3 regions of the Nitrosomonas sp. Is24 genome follow, and region 3 is predicted to be linked to each of the others. Evidence: predicted binding sites of a transcription regulator. Region 3 holds the regulator's gene; each other region holds the start of a gene.
What was found. The regulator sigma-54, encoded in region 3, starts transcription at its own class of promoters, with help from an activator protein. The targets are predictions, from matches to a motif close to TGGCACNNTTCCTGCT.
Positions count from the first base shown of each region.

Region 1: R2103_RS09680 (prepilin-type N-terminal cleavage/methylation domain-containing protein) is a predicted target of sigma-54. The motif match lies at 1,689-1,704, and genes of this name have one in related genera.
Region 2: flgB (flagellar basal body rod protein FlgB) is a predicted target of sigma-54. The motif match lies at 4,515-4,530, and genes of this name have one in related genera.

Region 1 covers NZ_JAWJZG010000001.1:2,093,089-2,100,535, reverse strand. The annotation lists gene R2103_RS09685 (ATPase, T2SS/T4P/T4SS family) at 1-900, shown strand, start outside; gene R2103_RS09680 (prepilin-type N-terminal cleavage/methylation domain-containing protein) at 1,180-1,635, opposite strand; gene glnE (bifunctional [glutamate--ammonia ligase]-adenylyl-L-tyrosine phosphorylase/[glutamate--ammonia-ligase] adenylyltransferase) at 1,814-4,627, opposite strand; gene R2103_RS09670 (carbon-nitrogen hydrolase family protein) at 4,895-5,725, shown strand; gene tldD (metalloprotease TldD) at 5,752-7,224, shown strand; gene R2103_RS09660 (acetolactate synthase 3 catalytic subunit) at 7,289-7,447, shown strand, end outside.
Region 2 covers NZ_JAWJZG010000001.1:1,306,411-1,313,857, reverse strand. The annotation lists gene R2103_RS05895 (flagellar basal body L-ring protein FlgH) at 1-81, opposite strand, end outside; gene flgG (flagellar basal-body rod protein FlgG) at 78-860, opposite strand; gene flgF (flagellar basal-body rod protein FlgF) at 891-1,634, opposite strand; gene flgE (flagellar hook protein FlgE) at 1,684-2,961, opposite strand; gene R2103_RS05875 (flagellar hook assembly protein FlgD) at 2,974-3,642, opposite strand; gene flgC (flagellar basal body rod protein FlgC) at 3,654-4,058, opposite strand; gene flgB (flagellar basal body rod protein FlgB) at 4,062-4,472, opposite strand; gene flgA (flagellar basal body P-ring formation chaperone FlgA) at 4,686-5,396, shown strand; gene R2103_RS05855 (acyl carrier protein) at 5,540-5,818, shown strand; gene R2103_RS05850 (Mth938-like domain-containing protein) at 5,903-6,271, shown strand; gene R2103_RS05845 (hypothetical protein) at 6,473-6,700, shown strand; gene pbpG (D-alanyl-D-alanine endopeptidase) at 7,185-7,447, shown strand, end outside.
Region 3 covers NZ_JAWJZG010000001.1:2,244,247-2,251,693, forward strand. The annotation lists gene R2103_RS10400 (flagellar brake protein) at 1-636, shown strand, start outside; gene R2103_RS10405 (YnfA family protein) at 682-1,023, opposite strand; gene R2103_RS10410 (Rho-binding antiterminator) at 1,092-1,346, shown strand; gene mutY (A/G-specific adenine glycosylase) at 1,425-2,495, shown strand; gene R2103_RS10420 (5-formyltetrahydrofolate cyclo-ligase) at 2,506-3,120, shown strand; gene R2103_RS10425 (flavin prenyltransferase UbiX) at 3,143-3,757, opposite strand; gene hprK (HPr(Ser) kinase/phosphatase) at 3,835-4,788, opposite strand; gene R2103_RS10435 (PTS sugar transporter subunit IIA) at 4,775-5,242, opposite strand; gene hpf (ribosome hibernation-promoting factor, HPF/YfiA family) at 5,314-5,640, opposite strand; gene R2103_RS10445 (RNA polymerase factor sigma-54) at 5,659-7,110, opposite strand; gene lptB (LPS export ABC transporter ATP-binding protein) at 7,165-7,447, opposite strand, start outside.

The DNA.
Region 1 (7,447 bases), 150 kb from region 3:
GATAAAATGGGCTTTACCGAGCACAATCTGGAGGAGCTGAAGAAAATTATCAGCAAACCGTACGGGTTGTTTTTTGTATGCGGCCCGACAGGCTCAGGTAAAACAACCACGCTGCATTCGGTATTGAAATATCTCAATCGCGACGATACCAAGATTTGGACTGCGGAAGATCCGGTTGAGATCACGCAAAGAGGATTGCGTCAGGTACAAATTAACGTCAAAGCGGGATTAACCTTTCCTGCCATCATGCGTTCTTTTCTGCGGGCAGATCCGGATATTATTATGGTGGGCGAGATGCGCGACAAGGAAACCACCAGTATCGGTATCGAAGCTTCATTAACCGGGCACTTGGTTTTGGCGACACTGCATACCAACAGCGCGCCGGAATCGGTCATTCGGTTACTGGATATGGGCATGGATCCGTTCAACTTCTCCGATGCCTTGCTGGGTGTGTTAGCGCAACGTTTGGCGAAGCGTTTATGCAAGAATTGTAAAGAATCGTATGTAGCCAGCGAACATGAAGTCGATACATTATTAGCCGAGTATTGCGCCGAGCTCAGGAATATCGACCGTTTTAAAGCCGATCCCGATGCTGCACTTCGTGAAATACGCGAACAATGGATCCAACAATATGGAGATGATCAAGGTCAAATTACCTTGTACAAGGCGGCCGGTTGTGACGATTGCGTCGGTACCGGTTATTCCGGGCGGGTAGGACTACATGAATTGATGACAGCCACCGATGCACTGAAAAAGAATATTCAAGAGCGCGTACGAGTGGCGGATATGCTGGTGACGGCCTTGGGTGATGGTATGCGGACATTGAAGCAGGATGGTATTGAAAAGGTGTTACAGGGGGTTACGGATATTCATCAGGTGCGAGTGGTATGTATCAAGTGAAAGAAGTTAGTTTTACGAAATAGCAATAGCACTTTTGACAAGAGAGGAGCCCTGCATGACAGGCTTTCTCGAATTTCGATTTCGGAACTTGCTTGAGTGACTGATTTTACTAACTAAAGTGTTAGCAAGCAAACAAAAGATATAAAAACTCAAGAGCGTTAGTTATGCAGAAGTCACAGAGGCGCCTTGAGTAGTGGATCTCCAATAAAAAATCCCCCTTCTTTTCTTTATTAAAGGAGGGGGACTTTTTATTTTACTTTATATCAAAGGATACAATTCCTAGCAAATAGGACCGCCAGTTGCAACGGATGTTTTGCATCCACCACCGGGTGTCCAAGATACGCCACCTGTGCCAGTTATGACAGGTAAAAGTGTATAAGTGTCAGCTGCGGCTATGTTATTAACTGCAACTGGAGTTGCCGTTATAAGACCATTGGCGCCTACTGTGACAGAAGTGACATTTGCTGAAGCACCCGCATCATTGGGTACTTCAGTGTTTGCGCGTGTTGCGCCTGTCGCAGGTACTACAATGGCTCCAGCATTGACACAAGAGCCACTTTGCACGCATAACTCAACTGCTGTCTTGAATGGAGCAGTTGAATTGGTAACTTCAGTAAAACGAGCCTTTAAAGTGTACGTTTGATAAGCAGGCACTGCTACAGCAGCCAGAATACCAATGATAGCGACAACGATCATTAATTCAATCAGGGTAAAACCTTTTTGTACTTGTTGCATTTGTTATTCTCCTTTGGGTTGAGTAAGGCACACCAAGTGTGTGTAGTGTCTATAGCAGAAACTATGCCAGAATTTTAATTCTGAAAGTTTGTTATGTCATCTTTGTTAATTTATTAAGTTGTATTTGATACTTGAAGTTATCTCGAGGATCGCGATTGCTTCACGCTTTGTATAGATTTTACAGGGATCCGAATTCATTTTGTTGATTACCAAATACTTCCTCCCATAACGCCAGCACCGCCATGCGATCATCTTTTAAATGGCCGCCATCCACCCGGGTGAATTTCTGAGTTTGTCCATCGATGGGCGCATTACCGGTCATATCCACATCGCCATTCAATCGTAAGCGGTGTTGAATGCGCCGGAATTCCCGGTATGCGGAGCGTACTTTGTCAGCTGCGTCCTGGGAAATCAGTCCTAATTCACCAGCGAGTTTCAGCAGCGCGATATTGCCAATATTGCCTGTTAATTGAGGGTATCGGGAAGAATAACCCAGTACCAGATACTGCACGATGAATTCCACGTCGATAATGCCGCCGCGGTCGTGTTTGATGTCGAACAGCGTGGTTGGATTGGGATGGACATCCAGCATTTTCTCGCGCATTTTCAGAATCTCCTGCTTGAGTTCATCAAGATTGCGCAGTTTGCACAGAATTTCCTTGCGCGTGTGCTCGAATGCCGCACCCACTTGCTGATCGCCGGCGACGAAACGGGCCCGGGTTAATGCCTGGTGCTCCCATACCCAAGCTTGCTCGCGTTGGTATTGCGCGAAAGCTTCAATCGAGCTGACCAATAATCCGGAAACCCCATTGGGGCGGAGGCGCAAATCCGTTTCGTACAATAGGCCTGCCGATGTATGGCGCGTGAGCCAGGCATTGATGCCTTGTCCCAGCTTGGTATAGATTTCCGCAGCATCGGGATGATCGTCTTCATAAAGAAAAATCAGATCGAGGTCGGAAGCATAACCGAGTTCTTTGCCGCCCAACTTGCCATAACCGATGATCGCAAACGCGGGTTCTTCCCGGTGGCGTCTCTTCAGGCCGGACCAGGCTAAATTCAGTACCGTATCCAGCATCAGATCAGCTAATGCAGTCAGATGATCGCTGAGCGTTTCGAGCAGCAATGAACCTTCCAGGTCGGTGACCAGCAGGCGGAATACCTGGGCGTGTTGAAAGTGACGTAAAACGTCCATCTGCCACTCAATGACGTCATCTTTTGGATTGTTGACATGATTGAGCTGATAAACAAGCTCATCGTGGAGTGCATTCCAGTCGGGGACGGGGTGTGGCGATTTCTGCCGCAGTAATTCGTCCAGTAGAATCGGGTGCCGCCCGAGATAATCGCTTGCCCACTGGCTGATGCTGGCGAGTTCGGCTACGCGATGCAGTGTGTGCGGGTGTTCGAGCAGGAGCGCCAGGTACGATGTTTGCGGGCTGATTTTTTCCATTAGTTGCAGCATACGCTCCAGCGTGGCTTCAACCGGAGGTAGTCCGGCCACTGCTTCAATCAACAGCGGAATTAAGGTATTAATTTGCTCACGGTTGGTTTTAGGTAGTTGCTGATAAAAACTGCCCTGATAAAACAACCGTAGCCGTTCCGAAATTTTGACCGGATTACTAAATCCGAGTGTGCTCAGTTGCATGGTGGCGGCTTCGGTTTGCGAAACGTCTTGTGTTTCGGCTTGCCACAAATTGGCCAACGTGTCGTGCGCGGATGACTTCCGTGGGGTGGCAAAAATGAGCTCAAAGTGACGCGTTACGTCATTCCGGTGAATATCGAGCTGCTCCATGAAAGCTGCATAATTGGGAAATCCCATGGCGGTGGCGATCAGATTCTGATCGTCCGCACTCAGCGGCAGCGTTTGTGTTTGTTGATCGTCCAGATACTGGAGGCGATGTTCCAGTTTGCGCAGGAAATGATACGCATCGGTGAGCTGCGTGATAACCTCTGCCGGGAGTTGTTGTTTTTTTTGCAAGCGCTGTAAAACGCCGAGTGTCGGGCGAATACACAAGTCGACATCGCGCCCGCCGCGAATCAATTGAAAAACCTGTGTGATGAATTCAATTTCACGAATACCGCCAGGCCCCAATTTAATATTGTCGTGCATTTCGCGGCGCTCGACTTCCTTGCGCAGTTGCGCATGTAAATTGCGCATCGATTCGTACGCGCTGAAATCCAGGTATTTGCGGAAAACGAAAGGTCTGACAATTCTTTCCATCAGCACCGATTCAGCGTCTGTGCCGGCATGATTGGTGATAACCCGGCCCTTGATCCAGGCATGGCGCTCCCATTCCCGTCCTTGCTTGATGAAATATTCTTCCAGCATGGAAAAGCTGATCGCTAAAGGGCTGTTTTCACCGTGCGGGCGTAACCGCATGTCAACCCGGAATACATAACCATCGATTGTCAAATCATTGAGGCTGGCGATCAGCTTGCGTCCAAGGCGGGCAAAAAATTCATGGTTTGAAATCGATTTGGCGCCATCGGTCTCGCCATCTTCGGGATAAACAAAAATCAAATCAACGTCCGATGATACATTCAGTTCACCGCCGCCCAGTTTGCCCATGGCTACCACCAGCAGATGCTGAATGGCGTTGCTGTTTTCCCCTCTCGGAAATCCGAAGCGGTCCGATTGCGTCAGCCAGATTTCATGGTGTTGCAGAGCGAAATTGATCGTGACCTCGGCGAGATCGGTCATGCTGGACATTACTTCAAACAAATCGGCTTGGCCGCTGATGTCGCGCACGGCGAGCCGCAGCATGACTTGTTTACGCAGATCGCGCAGGATCTCATGCAAAGCTTCTTCATGGGTGATTTTGCCAGCTTGCGAATTAAGAAAAGTCTGCATCTCCTCTCTGCGGAAGGGCAGTTGCAGCGTTTCCTGCAGCGCGATTTTTCGCATCGGCTCGCTGTCCAATATGCGTTGTGCGTAGCGGCTGAAAGGTAATGCGGCGGCGAGGGTTGCAGCGGATGAGTGAACGGTTATGGGCATAATCGGGTGGTAAAGGCTATAGAATAGCAAAGCAATTTAGATTAAGCATAAATCAAAATAGAACGTTATCAGAGTAAATGCTAGAATCAAGCCTGTACAGCAGAGATCTTTATTTTCTATACGATAGTTAATAAAAAGAAAATCGCTTAATGATCACGGTAATTTGAAAAGGGATTTGCTCACGGTGTTGATTATTGGCTGATTCATTCTAACAATCAGAACAGTCGGACAACTATGTTAAACAATACCACTAAACAGCATCAAGCAATGATGGAAAACAAAAAACATAAAGGCTTTCGTGTCGCCGCCATTCAAATGGCATCGGGTCCGAGTGTGTCTGCCAATCTGGAAGAGGCTGCACGCTTGATCGAGGATGCAGCATCTCAAAAAGCTGAGCTGGTAGTATTGCCGGAGTATTTTTGCATCATGGGGATGAAAGATACTGATAAGCTGGCGGTCCGGGAACAACCCGGCGACGGACAAATTCAGAAATTTCTCAGTGATACGGCAAAACGGCTGGGGATTTGGTTGGTGGGCGGATCAGTGCCATTGGCGTCATCCGAACCGGATAAAGTCTATAATAGCTGTTTGGTTTATGCGGATAACGGCGAACAGGTCGCGCGCTACGATAAGATTCATCTGTTTGGCCTGCAACTCGGTCATGAACATTACGCCGAGGAGAAAACCATTAAGGCGGGAAACAAAGTAGTGACGGTCGATTCGCCTTTTGGCCGTATCGGTTTATCGATATGTTACGATTTGCGGTTTCCGGAATTATTCCGCATGATGAATAATGTTGATATTATTCTGGCACCTGCGGCGTTTACCGCAATTACTGGAAAAGCACACTGGGAAGTATTGGTACGTGCGCGCGCAGTTGAGAATATGGCTTATGTGATTGCGCCCGGACAAGGCGGTTATCATGTCAATGGGCGTGAAACCAACGGCGATAGCATGATCGTTGACCCCTGGGGGGTTGTCATGGAACGGCTGCCGCGCGGTTCTGGAGCCGTGGTGGCGGCAATCGATCCGGAGTACCAGACCAGTTTACGCACCAATTTACCCGCGTTAGATCACCGGATCTTACAGCCTTGTTGATCAAAACGATTGATAGAACAGCATAAATGACAACCGAATATATGACAGAGTCAAAGGATTTTCTTGCGATTGCCGATCGCTGCTTGTTGTCGCCTTACGATATCGATACAAGCGGATTGCAACAGGTATTAGGGCAAATACTGACGCATAAAATCGATTATGCTGATCTTTATTTTCAGTATAGCCGGTCCGAAGGCTGGATGCTGGAAGAAGGTATTGTGAAATCGGGGAGCTTCAATATTGAGCAAGGTGTCGGTGTCCGCGCGGTCTGTGGAGAAAAAACCGGATTTGCTTATTCCGACGATATCAGCATGCCTGCACTTGTATCGGCCGCTAAGGCAACGCGGGCGATTGCTAATCAAGGCAGTATGCAACCGGCTCAAATTGGGAAACGTAATGCACTGGATCAGCGGTCACGGCTCTATTTACCCGAAGATCCGATTGCGAGCCTTAAGGACGCGGATAAGGTAGCGCTATTGGAAAGACTGGAACGCATTACCCGGCAGCTTGACCGGCGTGTGACGCAAGTGGTGGCATCACTTGCTGGCGAGTATGAAGTGATCCTGGTGACGCGCAGTGACGGATTGGTTGCGGCCGATGTAAGGCCGCTGGTTCGCTTGTCGCTGCAAGTGATCGCGGAAGAAAACGGCCGCCGTGAGCAAGGAGGGGCCGGTGGTGGCGGGCGCTTCAGTTATGCTTATTTTACCGATGAAATTTTGCACGATTATGCAAAAAAAGCTGTTCATCAAGCCACGGTCAATCTGGATGCCCGTCCGGCACCGGCTGGCACCATGACGGTAGTTTTGGGAAGCGGATGGCCAGGAATCTTGTTGCATGAAGCAATCGGTCATGGATTGGAAGGAGACTTTAACCGCAAAGGCAGCTCGGCTTTCTCAGGGCGTGTCGGTGAACGCGTCGCCGCTCCCGGTGTTACGGTTGTCGATGACGGAACGATTCCACGGCGGCGTGGGTCGTTGAATATCGATGACGAAGGTAATCCGACACAATGTACTGTATTGATAGAAGATGGCATACTGAGAGGCTATTTGCAGGATAGTCTGAATGCCCGTTTGATGGATTTGCCGGTTACCGGCAATGGCCGGCGTGAATCGTTCGCGCATATTCCTATGCCGCGCATGACGAATACGTATATGTTGAACGGTGACAAGGATCCGGCGGAAATTATCGCTTCGGTGAAACATGGTCTGTATGCGGCAAACTTTGGCGGCGGTCAGGTTGATATCACCAGCGGCAAATTTGTTTTCTCAGCTGCCGAAGCTTACATGATTGAAGATGGTAAAATCACCTATCCGGTTAAAGGGGCAACTTTGATCGGTAACGGGCCGGATGTATTGACCCGGGTTTCCATGATTGGTAACGATATGTCACTGGATCCGGGTGTCGGGACTTGCGGGAAAGAAGGTCAGAGTGTGCCGGTGGGGGTCGGGCAGCCGACATTGCGCATTGATGGATTGACTGTCGGCGGGACAGGAATTTGACGATGTGATGATGAATTAGAATTTTTTTATAACTTGTTGAAATTGATATTGGGATGCAGAAAGCATGAGCGTGGAACTAACCGGTGCTGAAATTACGATACGTTGTCTGCAGGAAGAAGGTGTACAGTGTATTTTCGGCTATCCTGGCGGTGCGGTGTTATTTATTTATGATGAATTGTTCAAGCAGGATAAAGTCCGGCACATTTTAGTGCGCCATGAGCAG
Region 2 (7,447 bases), 940 kb from region 3:
TACAAGTGTGCCAAGCACCAACATGAAAAAATACCGGTTAAAATTGTCCATCACACTACCCCCGATAACCCGATCAATCATAGCTGCGCCAATCGTTGCAACATTTGGTCCGAAGTTTCGATTGATTTGGAATTCATTTCATAGGCGCGCTGGGTCTGAATCATATTCACCAGCTCTTCCACGACGTTTACATTTGAAGTTTCTACAAAATTCTGTTCCAGCAACCCCAATCCGTTGGTACCCGGTGCATTCTGATTGGGAGCGCCGCTCGATGCGGTTTCCTGATACAAATTCTCACCCATCTTTAACAATCCGCCTTGATTAACGAAGCTTGCCAATTGAATATTGCCGACTTGAATGGGCGCGACCGCCCCCGGAACTGTTGCGGTTACCGTACCATCGCGCGCTATCGTGATACCCAGCGCATTCGGTGGAACGGTAATCGCAGGTTGAACAGCATAACCGCTGGAAGTCACAAGCTGGCCATTCAGATCGGATTGAAATGCTCCATCGCGGGTATAAGCCGTTGTACCATCCGGTAGCAAAACCTGAAAAAAACCCACTCCCCGTATGGCGACATCACGTTGGTTCTCGGTTTGTTGCAATCCACCCTGAGTAAATATACTTTCGGTAGAAACCGGCTTTACACCCGTTCCTAACTGCAACCCGGATGGTAATTGCGTTTGTTGCGATGATTGAGCGCCGGGCTGACGTATCGTTTGGTACAGCAGGTCCTCAAAAACAGCACGGGCCCGTTTAAATCCATTGGTGCTGACGTTCGCTAAGTTATTAGAAATCACATCCATCTTGGTTTGTTGCGCATCAAGCCCTGTTTTAGCAATCCATAACGAACGTATCATATGATTTACCTATTAAAATTTATTATCGAATTAGACTCTTACTAGCATTATTTCGCTGGCTTTCTGAGCATTATTCTGCGCGTTATCCAGCATTTTCATTTGCATATCAAATTGCCTGGCCAGATCGATCATGTTGACCATTTCATGCACCACATTCACGTTGCTCTCTTCCAATGTGCCATCGACCAGCTTAACTCTGGCATCAACAGGTGCCTCACCGCCATCCTTGAGCCGGAACAAGCCATCCGTGCTCTTTACAAGCTTATCTTCCGGAGGATTTACCAGCTTGATCCGGCCTACTTGCGCTACGGTATTGGGTTGAGGCGTAATCGGCACAGATGAGACGGTTCCATCAACACCGATCGTGATGCGAGTGTCGGGTGGTAGAGTAATAATGCCAGTATCGCCTTTCACTTTATGTCCGCCATTTGTCTGCAGAATGCCATTGGGACTGACTTGCAAGCTGCCATTACGCGTATAAGCTTCCTTGCCATCATCCAATTGAATCGCAATCCATCCGGAACCACGAACCGCAACATCAAGATCACGGCCGGTAGTTTGCATTGCACCGGGGGTAAAATCGGCGCCGGTTGTTGAATCAACGACAAAAGCGCGTGTAGGCAGGCCATCACCGTATACCGGCACTGCGCGAAATGCATTGCTTTCAGCGCGATACCCCGTCGTTGATGCATTAGCAAGATTCTGAGCAACGGTCGCTTTTTGATTCAGCGTATGGTTGGCTCCGGTCATTGATGTATAAATCAGTCGATCCATTTTCTACTCAATCCCAATAAGAATCTGTTTTTTATGAATGAAAGACAGGTTAAATTTGAGTAATTGTCTGAATAATCTGGTCTTGTGTCTCAATTTGTTTAGCACTGGCTTGATACAAGCGTTGCGCTTGAATCATTTTCACCAATTCCGCTGTCAAATCAACATTTGAATCTTCAACGGCGTTGGATTGAAGCACACCGAGATTTCCGGTTTTAGGAGGTCCAATCAAAGGTTCGCCTGAACCAGGAGTTTCTGCCCAGTGACCATCTCCGACTGGAACCAAACCTTGTGGATTTACAAAATTGGCGAGCACAATTTGCCCTAATGTTTTCGTTTGCCCGCTGCTATAATTTCCAAGAATCACTCCATCAGCGCTAATCGTAAAGCCTGACATACGGCCGGAAGTATATCCATCCTGGGTAATTGCATTTACACCGAAATCAGAGCCAAATTGTGTGGCAGTTGACATATCGAGACGGACGGTTTGCGGTGTTGTTGCGCCAAGCCCTGGATTAATGGCACTAAAATCTATCGCTAAGTCCAGTGGACCAGCAGGAAGAGCTGCAATACTCTGTAATTTTCCATCCCCGTCAAATACCATCGGCTGTGAAGTACTTCCCCCTATCTTGACACCAACAGGTACCCCGGCAGAATCTACTTTACCGTCTACAGTGGCAAAAACAGTCCAAGTATTGGGTGTTGCAGCCGCTTTCTGAAAATATATAGACAAAACATGTGAATTTCCAAGACTATCCACTACTGTTCCTGAAGTTGGGCTGGTATAAGTTTTTGGATTGGTCGCATTAAAAGCGGTAGTAATGGCGGGTTTCCGTGCATCCAAATTAAACCCCAGATCAAATGTGGTGGTTGCTTTAGGCGGAAGATCGGAAGTACCGAATTTTAAATTTGCCGGGACGCCGCTCGCTTTAATATCACCATTCACATCAGCCATAAAGCCCGTCAAATTGGCACCTGATGCATCGACAATAAAACCAGAATCGTCAACATGAAATTGACCGTTCCGGCTGTAATTTACCGTACCGTTATCGCTCATACGGAAAAAACCCTGTCCGTTGATCGCAATGTCCAAAGGATTATTGGTCGGTGTAATCGTACCTTGACCAAATTGCTGCGCAATCGAAGATATTTTTGATCCTATCCCTACTTGAGCGGTATCTGTCCCCTCCATGGAATTTGCAAAAATATCGGAAAATTGTGCGACAGATTGTTTAAACCCGGCGGTATTCGCATTGGAAATGTTATTACCAATTACATCCAGGTTGGTTGATGCTGCATTTAATCCACTTAAACCATGCTGAAAAGTCATAATAATCTCCTATCAAAACACCTGTTTAATGTCAGACAAACCAACTAATCCCAATTTATCTCCCATATCGAGGTGCGCACCCCCCTCTCCAGGCATTACACTATTTACCTTTCCAAATGAGAGGGTATCGACTTTAATGTCATTACCGCCTTGTTTCGCGCTTACCGCAAAGGTATAGTCTCCGTCCACCGCCTGAGTTCCACTATCAGTCTTACCGTCCCAAGCGATCGTGCTGAGTCCTGTCGGTTGCGCGCCAAGCTCAATTGTGCGAATGGCAATTCCGGCACCATCCAGTATGGTGACTTTTAGCTGATCGACGGGCTGCGCCAATTCAATGCCTGCAATAGCGCCATCCCCATTCAGCTTGATCGATGTCCCAGGTACGAATGCTTGATGTCCGATCAGTCCCAGCGCTTCAACAGAGCGGTTATCTTCAGCGCTGGTAACCAATTGCTGCAGCGTCGAATTGAGCTTATCAATACCCGATACCGTACTGATTTGCGCCAATTGACTGGTAACCTCGGCGTTGTCCAGCGGCTTTAGCGGGTCTTGATTTTTCATTTGCGTGACTAAAAGCTTTAAAAACCGGTCCTGCGGGTTTTCAGCATCCTTTTTACTATTAATGCCAGTAGTTGCACCCGTTGCGGCTGTTTGTGAACTTGCTTGCTGAACTGCATCCATTACACGCTCCTTTATTGACCAATAGTCAGGGTTTTTTGTAACAAGGATTTGGTGGTATTCATCATATCGACGCTGTTCTGATAGGAACGCGACGCTGACATCATATTCACCATCTCATCGACAACGTTGACATTCGGCATCGTCACATAGCCGTTTTTATCCGCCAGCGGATGCTTAGGTTCAAACAACTGCCGCATGGGCGACGGATCGTGAACGATACCTGCAACTTTAACGCCACTTGCACCATTAGCATCCGCTTGCAAAGTACTGAAAACCACCTGCCTGCCGCGATAAGGTTCACCGGTCGAACTGGTCACACTATCGGCATTGGAAAGATTACTGGCAACCACATTCAAACGTTGCGATTGTGCAGACATGGCTGAACTTGCGATACCAAATACATTAAATAGTGACATTTTCTATCTCTCCATCATTGCCGATGTTAAGTTTCTAAATTCATTGTTAATAAATGTAATGCTGGCATCATATTTAATGGCATTATCAGCAAATCGAGTCCGTTCCATATCCATATCCACCGTGTTTCCATCCGCGCTGGGTTGCAATGGAACCCGGTATAAAACACTATCGCCGAATATTCCTGATGCAGCAGAATTAATATGCATTGATGATGTCGTATTCATAGCTACCTTTTTCAGACTAGGCGTCGATGACAATCTGTCCTGAAGCATGCTGGCAAAATCGATATCCTTCGCTTTAAAATTTGGCGTATCGGCATTAGCCACATTGCTGGAAAGTAACTCTTGTCTTCCCACTCGCAGACTGAGGGCGTTGTGGTGATAATTTAATTCTTTATCAAGTTTGTTAATCATCGTCTCTACCGCCTGATTAAAATTATTTTCTATTCATCTATTAGCATTTAGCATGCCAGCAATAATATATGCACAAGTTAATCAACCAATCCGCAAATAAGACATGAAAGCGGTGCTATCTTTGCACTTGGATTTTTTCATGCTCGTTTAATATAGCTTCGGGTAGCGGCAATAATTGCCGGATACGGCAAAAATGAATGGTGAGATCAATCTATGATACGTTGCTTAATGACGATACTCTGTCTGCCGATGCTTGCTTCTTCTGCGCTGGCCTCACAGCACAACGCTGCAATAGCGCATCAAGAAATTCCGCTGATTAAAAACGCCATTGAGAATTTTCTTTACAACAATACGGCTTCACTGCCAGGATTGGTGCAAATCAATGTCGGTCAAATTGACAAGCATTTAACATTGCCCAAGTGTCCTCAATTAGAACCTTTTGTTCCGGCAGGCGGACGTTTATGGGGGAAAACCTCCATCGGCGTTCGTTGTGACAGTGAATTCGCAGCTTGGACTATTTATGTTCAGACTGAGATCAATGTCATGGCGGATGTTTTACATATCGCGCGACCCGTATCAACCGGACAAACATTGAGCTATGAAGATATCGCACCGCAGAATGTCAATCTGACGCAGATGCCGGATGGCATACTCACTGATGCGGCCCAAATTGTTGGTAAAGTGGCCGCCACCAACTTGCCCGCCGGTCAACCGATACGTCCGCAAATGCTGCGAGCACCCTATGTGATCGTGCGCGGTCAGACAGTGAATTTAGTGGTTCAAGGCCGGGGATTCAGTATTCGATCGGAAGGTCAGGCGTTGGCCAACGCAGCGGAAGGACAAGTCATTCAGGTTCGTAATAAATCAGGCCGAATCCTCAGCGGACTTGCACGTGCAAATTCAATCGTGGAAATTCAGCCGTAACATACTGAGCGTTTTCACCCTCCACGCACGCAGTCCCTGTGAATTTTCTGCAAGCACTGCGTAATCCCGCAATCATAATCTTCAATCAGCATTATAATACGCACTAGATTTCTTTAATACTGATAATAATCAAGCGCCTCATTGTGACAAACACAAGCCATACCACTGAAATAAAAAAGATTCTGGCTGATACCTTGGGATTGGGTAACCGGATCGATGCAATAGAACCAAACACAATTTTACTCGGCAATATTCCTGAACTCGACTCCGTCGCAGTTGTAACGATCATTCTGGCTCTGGAAAAAAAATTCTCCATCGCAATAAAAGATGATGAGATCAGTGCGAAAACATTTGCGACACTCGGTACCTTAGTTGATTTTGTAGAACAAAAAATAGCAGATCATGACAAACAACTCGGGTAAAACTTTTGTGGCAGCGATTGTTTTTTGATCGGAATCATGCATAATCGCTCACGATAGATTCGCAAACAACGAGGAAACAGATCAGTGAAGCTCCATCTAGCAAATTTCGCACAGCAATATATTTTCACGGGTTATGGTGAAGGATATGTATTGATTAATCAAACGCGCTACGAAAAGAGCTTGATCGTGTTGCCTGATCATTTGATTGAGGACTGGCCTGTACGATCCGTTCAAGAGCTTCAGGTTCAACATTTTGAAAGCTTGCTGCCGCATTCACCCGAAATCATTCTCCTCGGTACCGGCATTCAGCATAAATTCCCCAGTCACACATTGCTCAGTCAACTGACAAAATTGGGAATTGGGATTGAGATAATGGATACAAAAGCTTGTTGCCGGACTTATAATATTCTGGTTGAAGAAGGGCGTCGTGTCGCTGCGGCTCTTTTGATTTAACGTTGCAAGGAAAAAGCAGATTTTTTACATGCCGCTGAATTTTGGCCTGATCAACTCCAGCTAACGTAAAAATTCGCCTCTTCAAATACGCAAGATTCTAAAAAGAAATGGCCTGACAGTTATGATTGTGATAAATTCATGGTTGGTAAGTCAGGTATATTAAAATTGGCTTCCTTCATAACATTAATATAGGAGTGGAAAATGAACAAATTTCTTATCGCTGCAGTTGGTTTGGTTTTTTTGATGGGTTCTTCTGTCACCATGGCAAGTGGAAACAAGGAATCAAAAATGCCACCAATGGCTGCTCAAGATATTCTGAATAAAATGGCTTGCGAAGGTAAAAAAGACGGCGAAAAGACCAGAGATCGCACCGACGGTGAAATGATTACCTGTCCCGCTAAAATCAAACAACCAAATTTTGGTAAGTAATAATAAGTCAGTTTTTTAGTAGCTGGCGAATAGGTCAAGTTAGATAAACAGGCTGATATTTGCTACATTCGATATAGAAATAGATTGAATTGAGAAAAATATTCAGCAAATGTCGACTTGGCCTATCATTTCCTTTGGAAATAAAATGCCTTTCTGCTTTACGCTCAAACCTCAGCAGCACGCACTAACTGATAGATAGTCTGTAATAACATACACTCTGGCTCTCAATTGCAAATGACATTAAGTTATTTAATATCATTATGTTATACAGCATTTTTCAATTTCATTACCACCAGAATCTCTTAACTTTCTGCAAATAAAGAATTTATTTGCAAATTTTTATAAAAATATAGATGAAGATATAGTAAGATTAAACGTGAAGCATATAAAAAACTCTAAATTGAATTAGCACTATCCTCGTTCATAAAAATATTTCGATGAATTCATAAGAACTTGTAATTTTTGTCAATCGGAGAGAAAAAGAATGAAATGGGGAATTTTTTTAATTTGTGTTCTGTTTTTTTTAACCAGCAATGCTTTAGCACAAAAAAACGATCCGGATATTAAATCTCAAGCTGCACTGGTATTTAATGCGAAAAATGATCGTGTTATCTACGATAAAAATGCCGACAAGGTAATGCCCATCGCTTCCATTACTAAGTTGATGACTGCAATGGTTACCCTTGATGCGCGTCTATCGCCGCATGAAAAAATCACAATCACGAATGCCGATGTCGATAAGTTAAA
Region 3 (7,447 bases):
ATCACGCTCTATCCCGATTACGCCAGTGATTTTATTTTGACTTCAATTCTCGCAATCGATGCGAATAAAAAAGAAATGGTGATTGATTACGGGATCGATGACAAACATTGTCAAAAAACACTGCATTCCAAAGCATTGGTCTTTGTAACCACGCAAAATAGAGTAAAAATAGAATTTATTTGTGATCAAATCAGAAAAATTCAGTTTGACGGTAAAGATGCTTTTGCGGTCAATATTCCTAAGTCACTGTTACGCATACAAAGAAGAAATCACTTCCGCATTACCACTCCCATCGCCAAACCCCTTAAATGCGTCATTCCAATTCCGGGGAAAGATCAATCCGCCAATGCTGAAGTGGCATTGCTCGATATCAGCTGCGGTGGAATCGCCGTGATTGATCATCATCCAATCATCAATTTTGATCCAGGTATGATTTATAGCGATTGCAAAATTTCTCTTCCCGATATTGGCACGATTACGGTCAACATTCAGGTAAAGAACACCTATGAAATCACTTTACGCAACGGACAAAATTGCATGCGCGCAGGGTGTCAGTTTATCGAGCTGACAGCCAGCATGGAAGCGATGATCCAACGCTATATCATCAAGCAGGAACAAATAAGAAAAGTCAAATAATCGTTTGAAACAACTTGTAGCATCGGAATACGCCAGTCAGTTTTGCTATAAATACCGGCCCAGTTGTCTTCCGTACATAATAACGATTACCCCGATCAAGCAGATACCTACTCCAATCCAATCCGTCATTGCCGGGCGGATAGCATCGACCGCCCACAACCACATCAGCGCCACACAGATATAAACACCGCCATAAGCGGCATAAACACGGCCAGCCGCTTGTGGATGCAGTGTCAACAACCAAACAAATATCACCAAGCTGACCGCTGCGGGAAAAAGCAACCAGAACGGCTTGCCTCCTTTCAAATAGAGGTACGGCAAATAACAGCCGATTATTTCAGCGAGCGCAGTAACGATGAATAAAGCCAGTGTTTTTAGAATTTCCATAATTTGATTTTGCGGCCTTAGTATCGTGTATATTATGCCCTCATACTATCATTTAAGGATTTATCACCATGACTCAAGACGCAATTTCATGCGATCTTCATGATTTTGTGGAAGTTGCTTGCATGTACGGCTACCGGCTGAAACTCATCTTAAAAAACGATCAAATTATCGAAGGAAAAGCCATCGATATTGTCAACTCCCCCGAGAAACATGAATGTCTGGTGATCGATAGCGATTCGCGGCAACAAGTCGAATTAATCCATCTCGCCAAAATGGAAGTGCTAACCCCCAATGCCAAATTCAGCGAAGTTATTTTCCCGTAAATCTTGCCAAAGAGTGATCGCCACATAGCATTTATGACAGCTTCTCCAGGTCATCCGCTCCAGCGCATTTGAGTTCTCATGTCGTTCATAGCATCCCGGCTCATCCATTGGCATAACGACCATGGTCGTCACCACTTGCCTTGGCAACGGAGTCGCGATCCCTATGCAATTTGGCTATCTGAAATCATGTTGCAGCAGACACAAGTCAATACAGTCATTCCTTATTACGCCCGGTTTATGCAGACATTCCCAACCGTTGCAAGCCTGGCACAAGCGCCGCTCGATGCGGTGCTGGCTTTGTGGAGCGGACTTGGCTACTACTCGCGCGCGCGCAATCTGCATCGGACGGCTCAAAGGATTATGCAAGATCATCAAGGCCAATTTCCCGCGACGCGGGAAATTATTCAGCAACTGCCGGGAATCGGGCGATCCACCGCCGCTGCTATCGCCGTTTTTGCTTTTGGCCAGCGCGAAGCGATTCTGGATGGCAATGTTAAGCGAATCTTAACGCGTTATTTCGGCATTAGCGGTTATCCGGGAGAAACCAAAGTTCAGCGCCTACTGTGGGAAAAAGCGGAAGCATCACTACCCGTTGACTACGGCGACGGTGCGATTGAAACCTATACGCAGGCACTCATGGACCTGGGCGCTACGGTTTGCATACGCACAACTCCACGCTGTGAAGTCTGCCCGCTACGGTCACAGTGCACTGCATATCAGGAACAACGTGTGGATCAATTACCGGCTGCCAAACCCCGTAAGGCGCTGCCACAAAAAGAAACCGTATTTTTATTGCTGATGTGGCAGCAGAAATTGCTTTTGCAAAAAAGAGCTTCTTCAGGTATTTGGGGAGCATTGTGGTGCCCTCCGGAAATCGAAACCGCTACCGATGCGATTCATTATTGCGAGCATCAGCTTGGCGTCAAGGCTCACTCGCCGATTGAGTTACCGGTTCTGGATCATCAATTTACGCATTTCAAACTGCGCATTCATCCGCGTTTGCTGCATGTTGTGTCGAATTCCGGGATTACAAAAACGGAATCAATCTGGATCAACCCGGCTGATGCGCTTGAACAAGGCATTCCGGCGCCGGTCAGAAAACTGTTAAAACAAAACTTTGTGTCTGATCGCCCAACTGCGGATATTTAGGTCAAGGATTATGGACAATTTACCGGAATGGAAAAAACAGCAGCGCAAGCAATTAATCGCGGCCCGCGAAGCCATACCGGCAGAAATCCACCAGCAATGGAGCCAGGCCATTACCGGCTTTCTCAAGCAAGGTTTGCCGCAGCCGCAAAAAATGATCATCGGGATTTATTGGCCATTTCGTGGCGAATACGATCCTCGCCCGATCGCTCAGTATTGTTTGCAGCAGGGCGCCATCCTGGCTTTGCCGGAAATAACCGGCAAAAACGAGCCACTTTGTTTCCGCGAGTGGTCGCCGGATACACCGATGAAAAACGGCGCTTACGGTATTCCGGTCCCACTGGAAACCCCGATTGTCCGGTTGGATGCCTTGATGATACCGATGGTCGGGTTTGATCAGCATGGTTACCGGCTAGGTTACGGCAGCGGCTATTTTGACCGCACCCTAGCTACTTACGAACGCCAGCCGCTGACCATTGGCGTGGCTTTTGAGCTGCAACGGCTCGATAGTATTTATCCGCAGGCACACGACATTTCGATGCACTATGTGGTAACCGAAGCAGGAATTTTTCGCACTAAGGATCATCAGCTAATGCCCGCTTCGATACTGCAAGATGCGCCTGAGTAACAACCGGAGAATATAGCGAGCGTCAGCTACCCATTCCCCAGCGCGCAATCAGGTCATGCTTGACGCCCAGGTGATCCAGAATACGCGCCACGACGAAATCCACCAAATCCTGCACCGTTTGCGGATGATGATAAAAACCAGGATTGGCTGGCAAAATAACCGCACCGCTTCGCGCCAGTTTGAGCATATTTTCCAGATGAATGACGGAAAATGGCGTTTCCCGCGGGACAATAATGAGCGGCCGGTGTTCCTTTAACATGACATCGGCTGCGCGTTCGATCAAATTCTGACTCAAACCGGCAGCGACCGCAGCCATGGTACCCATGGTGCAAGGACAGATCACCATCGCATCGGCCGGGTTAGAACCGGAAGCAACCGGCGCAAACCATTCCTCGCGCCCGAACACCCGCAGCTGCCCATCCGGCACCTGATAACGGCGGTTAAAGAAAGCTTCCGTTTCCTTGGCGCTGGAGGGCAGCGCCAGATCCATTTCTTGTTGTGCAACGATCTGCGCCACTTTGGAATACAGCAGGTAGACTTGTTTACCTTCCCGCAACAGCATTTCCAGCAAACGAATACCGTACGGCATGCCCGATGCACCCGTCAACGCCAAGGTAATTGTTTGAGGATTGTTCATAACATCCGTGTTGACTTGGAGGTCACTCCCGGAAAGGCTGAGAAAAATAAATGCGTAAGAATTAATCCGCGCCGGAATTAATTCTTATCGGCTAATTCGTTATTCATCTCACGTTCGTGGCGTTCAATGAATTCCTTCGTGCCATCGATGCCGCGCAATTGCAATACATAATTCCGTACTGCCGCTTCCACCAGAACGGCCAGATTACGGCCAGCCGCGACGGGAATGACAACCTTGCGGATATCCACACTCATAATGTTTTCGGTGAGATCGCTGATCGGCAGGCGCTCCAACTGGCCTGAACTTGATCCGCCGCTATTTTGCAAATGCACGATCAATTTCATGTTTTTGCGGCGCCGCACCGCCGTTTCGCCGAAAATGGTGCGGATGTTCAGCATGCCCAGACCGCGCACCTCCAGATAATCCCGCAGCATCGGCGGACAGCGGCCTTCCAATGTTTCCGGTGCAATACGGCGTAATTCCACTACATCATCCGCAACCAAGCCATGGCCGCGGCTGATCAATTCCAGCGCCAATTCGCTTTTACCGACCCCGCTTTCGCCGGTGATCATCACGCCCATGCCAAGCACATCCAGAAGCACGCCATGTAGACTGCACGATGGCGCCAGCGCGGTGCTCAGATAGGTGCGGATCAGCCAGATCACTTCCAGGCCGGGATAAGGCGAATGCAGCAACGGAATATTGTTTGCGCTCGCCATATTATAGATCGGCGGCGGCACTTCGGCATTATCCGCGACGATGATGCAGGCCAGATTAATCTGCGTGAGCTGATTGATCTTTTTCTCCAGTGAAGCGGCTTCCAGCTTGTTCAGATAATGAATTTCATCGCTACTGATGACTTGAATCCAATCGGGATGAATGAAATTCAAATGGCCGATCATACCCTGACCCGATTGCGCGATTTCCTCATCGCTGAGCTCAATCGCAGCGCCTGCTTGACCGGTGATCCAGGTCAGTTTGAGTTTGTCTTTTTTATCCTCGAAAAGCTGTGCAATACTAATTCGCGACATTGGGTTCCCAGTCGGTAATGAGCTTATGGATTCCGGCGGCATCCTTGCATTTCAGGATGCTCTCACGAAACTGCTTATCGCTGAACATTTGCGCCAGCTCGCTTAGAATCTGCAAATGCTTGTCAGTGGCTTTTTCCGGAACCAGCAAAATACAGGCAATATTGACCGGTTGACCATCGGGCGCGTCAAACGGTATCGCCTCCTTCATGGTCACCAGTGCAGCGATCGCTTCGCGCAATCCCTTGATCCGGCCATGCGGGATAGCAACACCCTGTCCTAATCCGGTTGAACCGAGTTTTTCACGCGCAAACAGGCTGTCGAAAACCTGGCTGCGCGCAATTTGATTCGTATTTTCAAATAACAATCCAGCTTGTTCAAAAACACGTTTTTTGCTGCTGACATCAAGATTGACAATGACATTGGTCAATGGCAGCAATTGCGAAATTTGATTCATGGAAAATGGAATACTTTCTTCTAAATGATAATGCCGCGGGTCATGCTAAAACCGCATGATGCCGCAACATCTTATTGTTCAAGATCCTGATCTTTCAGTGCGCCGTGATTGCGCCGTTCAAGATTCTTTTCCTTGTGTTTGAGGATTTGCCGGTCCAGCTTGTCAACCAGGCTATCAATCGATGCGTACATGTCTTCGCTGTCGGTCTCGACAAAAATATCTTTACCGCGTATATGAACATTAGCTTCAGCCTTTTGCTTAAGCTTTTCAACCGAGAGAATGACGCTGACATCAATGACATGATCAAAATGGCGTTTAATTTTACTGATTTTTGAAGTGACATAATCACGCATGGCATCAGTAATCTCTACATGGTTACCGGTAAGTTTAAGGTTCATATCCTTCCTCTAATTTGATTAAATGGACTTGCGAAGATTTGCCGCGGGAATCTGTAGCGATTCCCGGTACTTCGCAATGGTTCGACGCGCAACAACAATACCCTGTTGCTCAAGAATACTTGAAATTTTATTATCGCTCAGCGGCTTCCTTGGATTTTCTTCCTGTACCAATTGTTTGATCAACGCACGAATTGCCGTGGCTGAACAAGCGCCGCCTGAATCTGTGGCAACATGGCTGCCAAAAAAATATTTGAGCTCAAAAATACCTCGCGGAGTATACATAAATTTTTGTGTCGTTACCCGTGATACTGTGGATTCATGCAGATCCAAAGTTTCCGCAATCTCGCGCAGCACCAGCGGGCGCATCGCAATTGCACCGTGTTCAAAAAATTGCTGCTGCCGCTCCACGATGGTATTGGCTACTTTCAGAATGGTATTGAAGCGTTGCTGTATATTTTTTATTAACCATTTGGCCTCATTCAGCTGACTGACTAATTGACGCGCGGAATGATGCTCCTGTTTGAGTATGTTAGCATATAGATGGTTTATATTGAGGCGCGGAATCGCATTCGCATTAAGATGTGCAACCCATACACCGCCTCTTTTCGTCACCGTAATATCGGGCACAATGTAGCGTTCGCTATGAGAACCAAATTGCGCACCCGGCTTAGGGTTCAAACTGGTAATCAGTTTGTTGACAGCACGAAGGCTCTCATCATCACACGCCAACAGCTTTTTTATTTGACCGAAATCATGAGAAGCCAGAATGTCCAGATAATCCCGCACTACCTTGATCGCTTGGTCACGGTGACCAGCATTACTTGGCATCGCCTGTAGCTGCAATAGCAAGCACTCCTGCAAATTGCGCGCCCCCACGCCCGCAGGATCAAAATGCTGCAAGCGTTGCAACGCACTTTGCAAATCATCGGCACCGATGTTTAGCTCCACGGGCAGCAGAGTCATCAACTCGTTTAAATCTTGTAACAGATAACCATCATCGTCCAGACTGTCGATCAGCAAGCCGATAATTATTTTTTCACGCTCGGAAATCTGACTCAAGCAGGTTTGAAAATTCAAGTGCTCCCGCAAACTTAAAGGCTTATCAGGTATCTGCGGTCCATCCAGATCATCATCTTCAGGAGTACCATAAGAGACAATATTGTCTTGCTGCCATTCCGGATCGTGCTCAAAATCCTCTTCGCGCTCCGCTTTAACTTCGGTTGATTCCGCTTCTGCTGCAATAGCGTCAGAATCTGCTGATCCGGAAGCGGTTTCCGGGTGTTCGGATGAGACAACCGCTGGCGGGGCGCTCCACTCCTCCCCCAATTCCAGCAATGGATTCTCTTGCACCATTCTCTCAATTTCTTGATTCAGTTCAACGGTGGATAATTGCAACAACCGGATAGATTGCTGCAATTGGGGAGTCAGTCTGAGTTGCTGCGATACTTTTAATTGGAGTGTCTGCTTCATAATCCTGAAAAAACAATAATCGCCAATCGATTCAGTTGTAGTCCGCCCGGAACGCTATAGCCGGAAGTGTTCCCCCAAATAGACTTCTCTAACTTTTTCATTATTGATGATCTCTTCAGGTTTACCTTGGGCCAGCACGTGGCCTTCGCTGATGATATAAGCCCTGTCACAAATACCTAAAGTCTCGCGCACATTATGATCAGTAATGAGAACACCGATCCCCCTTTCCTTTAGAAAGGAAATCACTTTCTGAATATCGATGACAGCAATCGGATCCACGCCGGCAAACGGTTCATCCAACAGAATAAACCGCGGCTGGGACGCCAATGCACGCGCT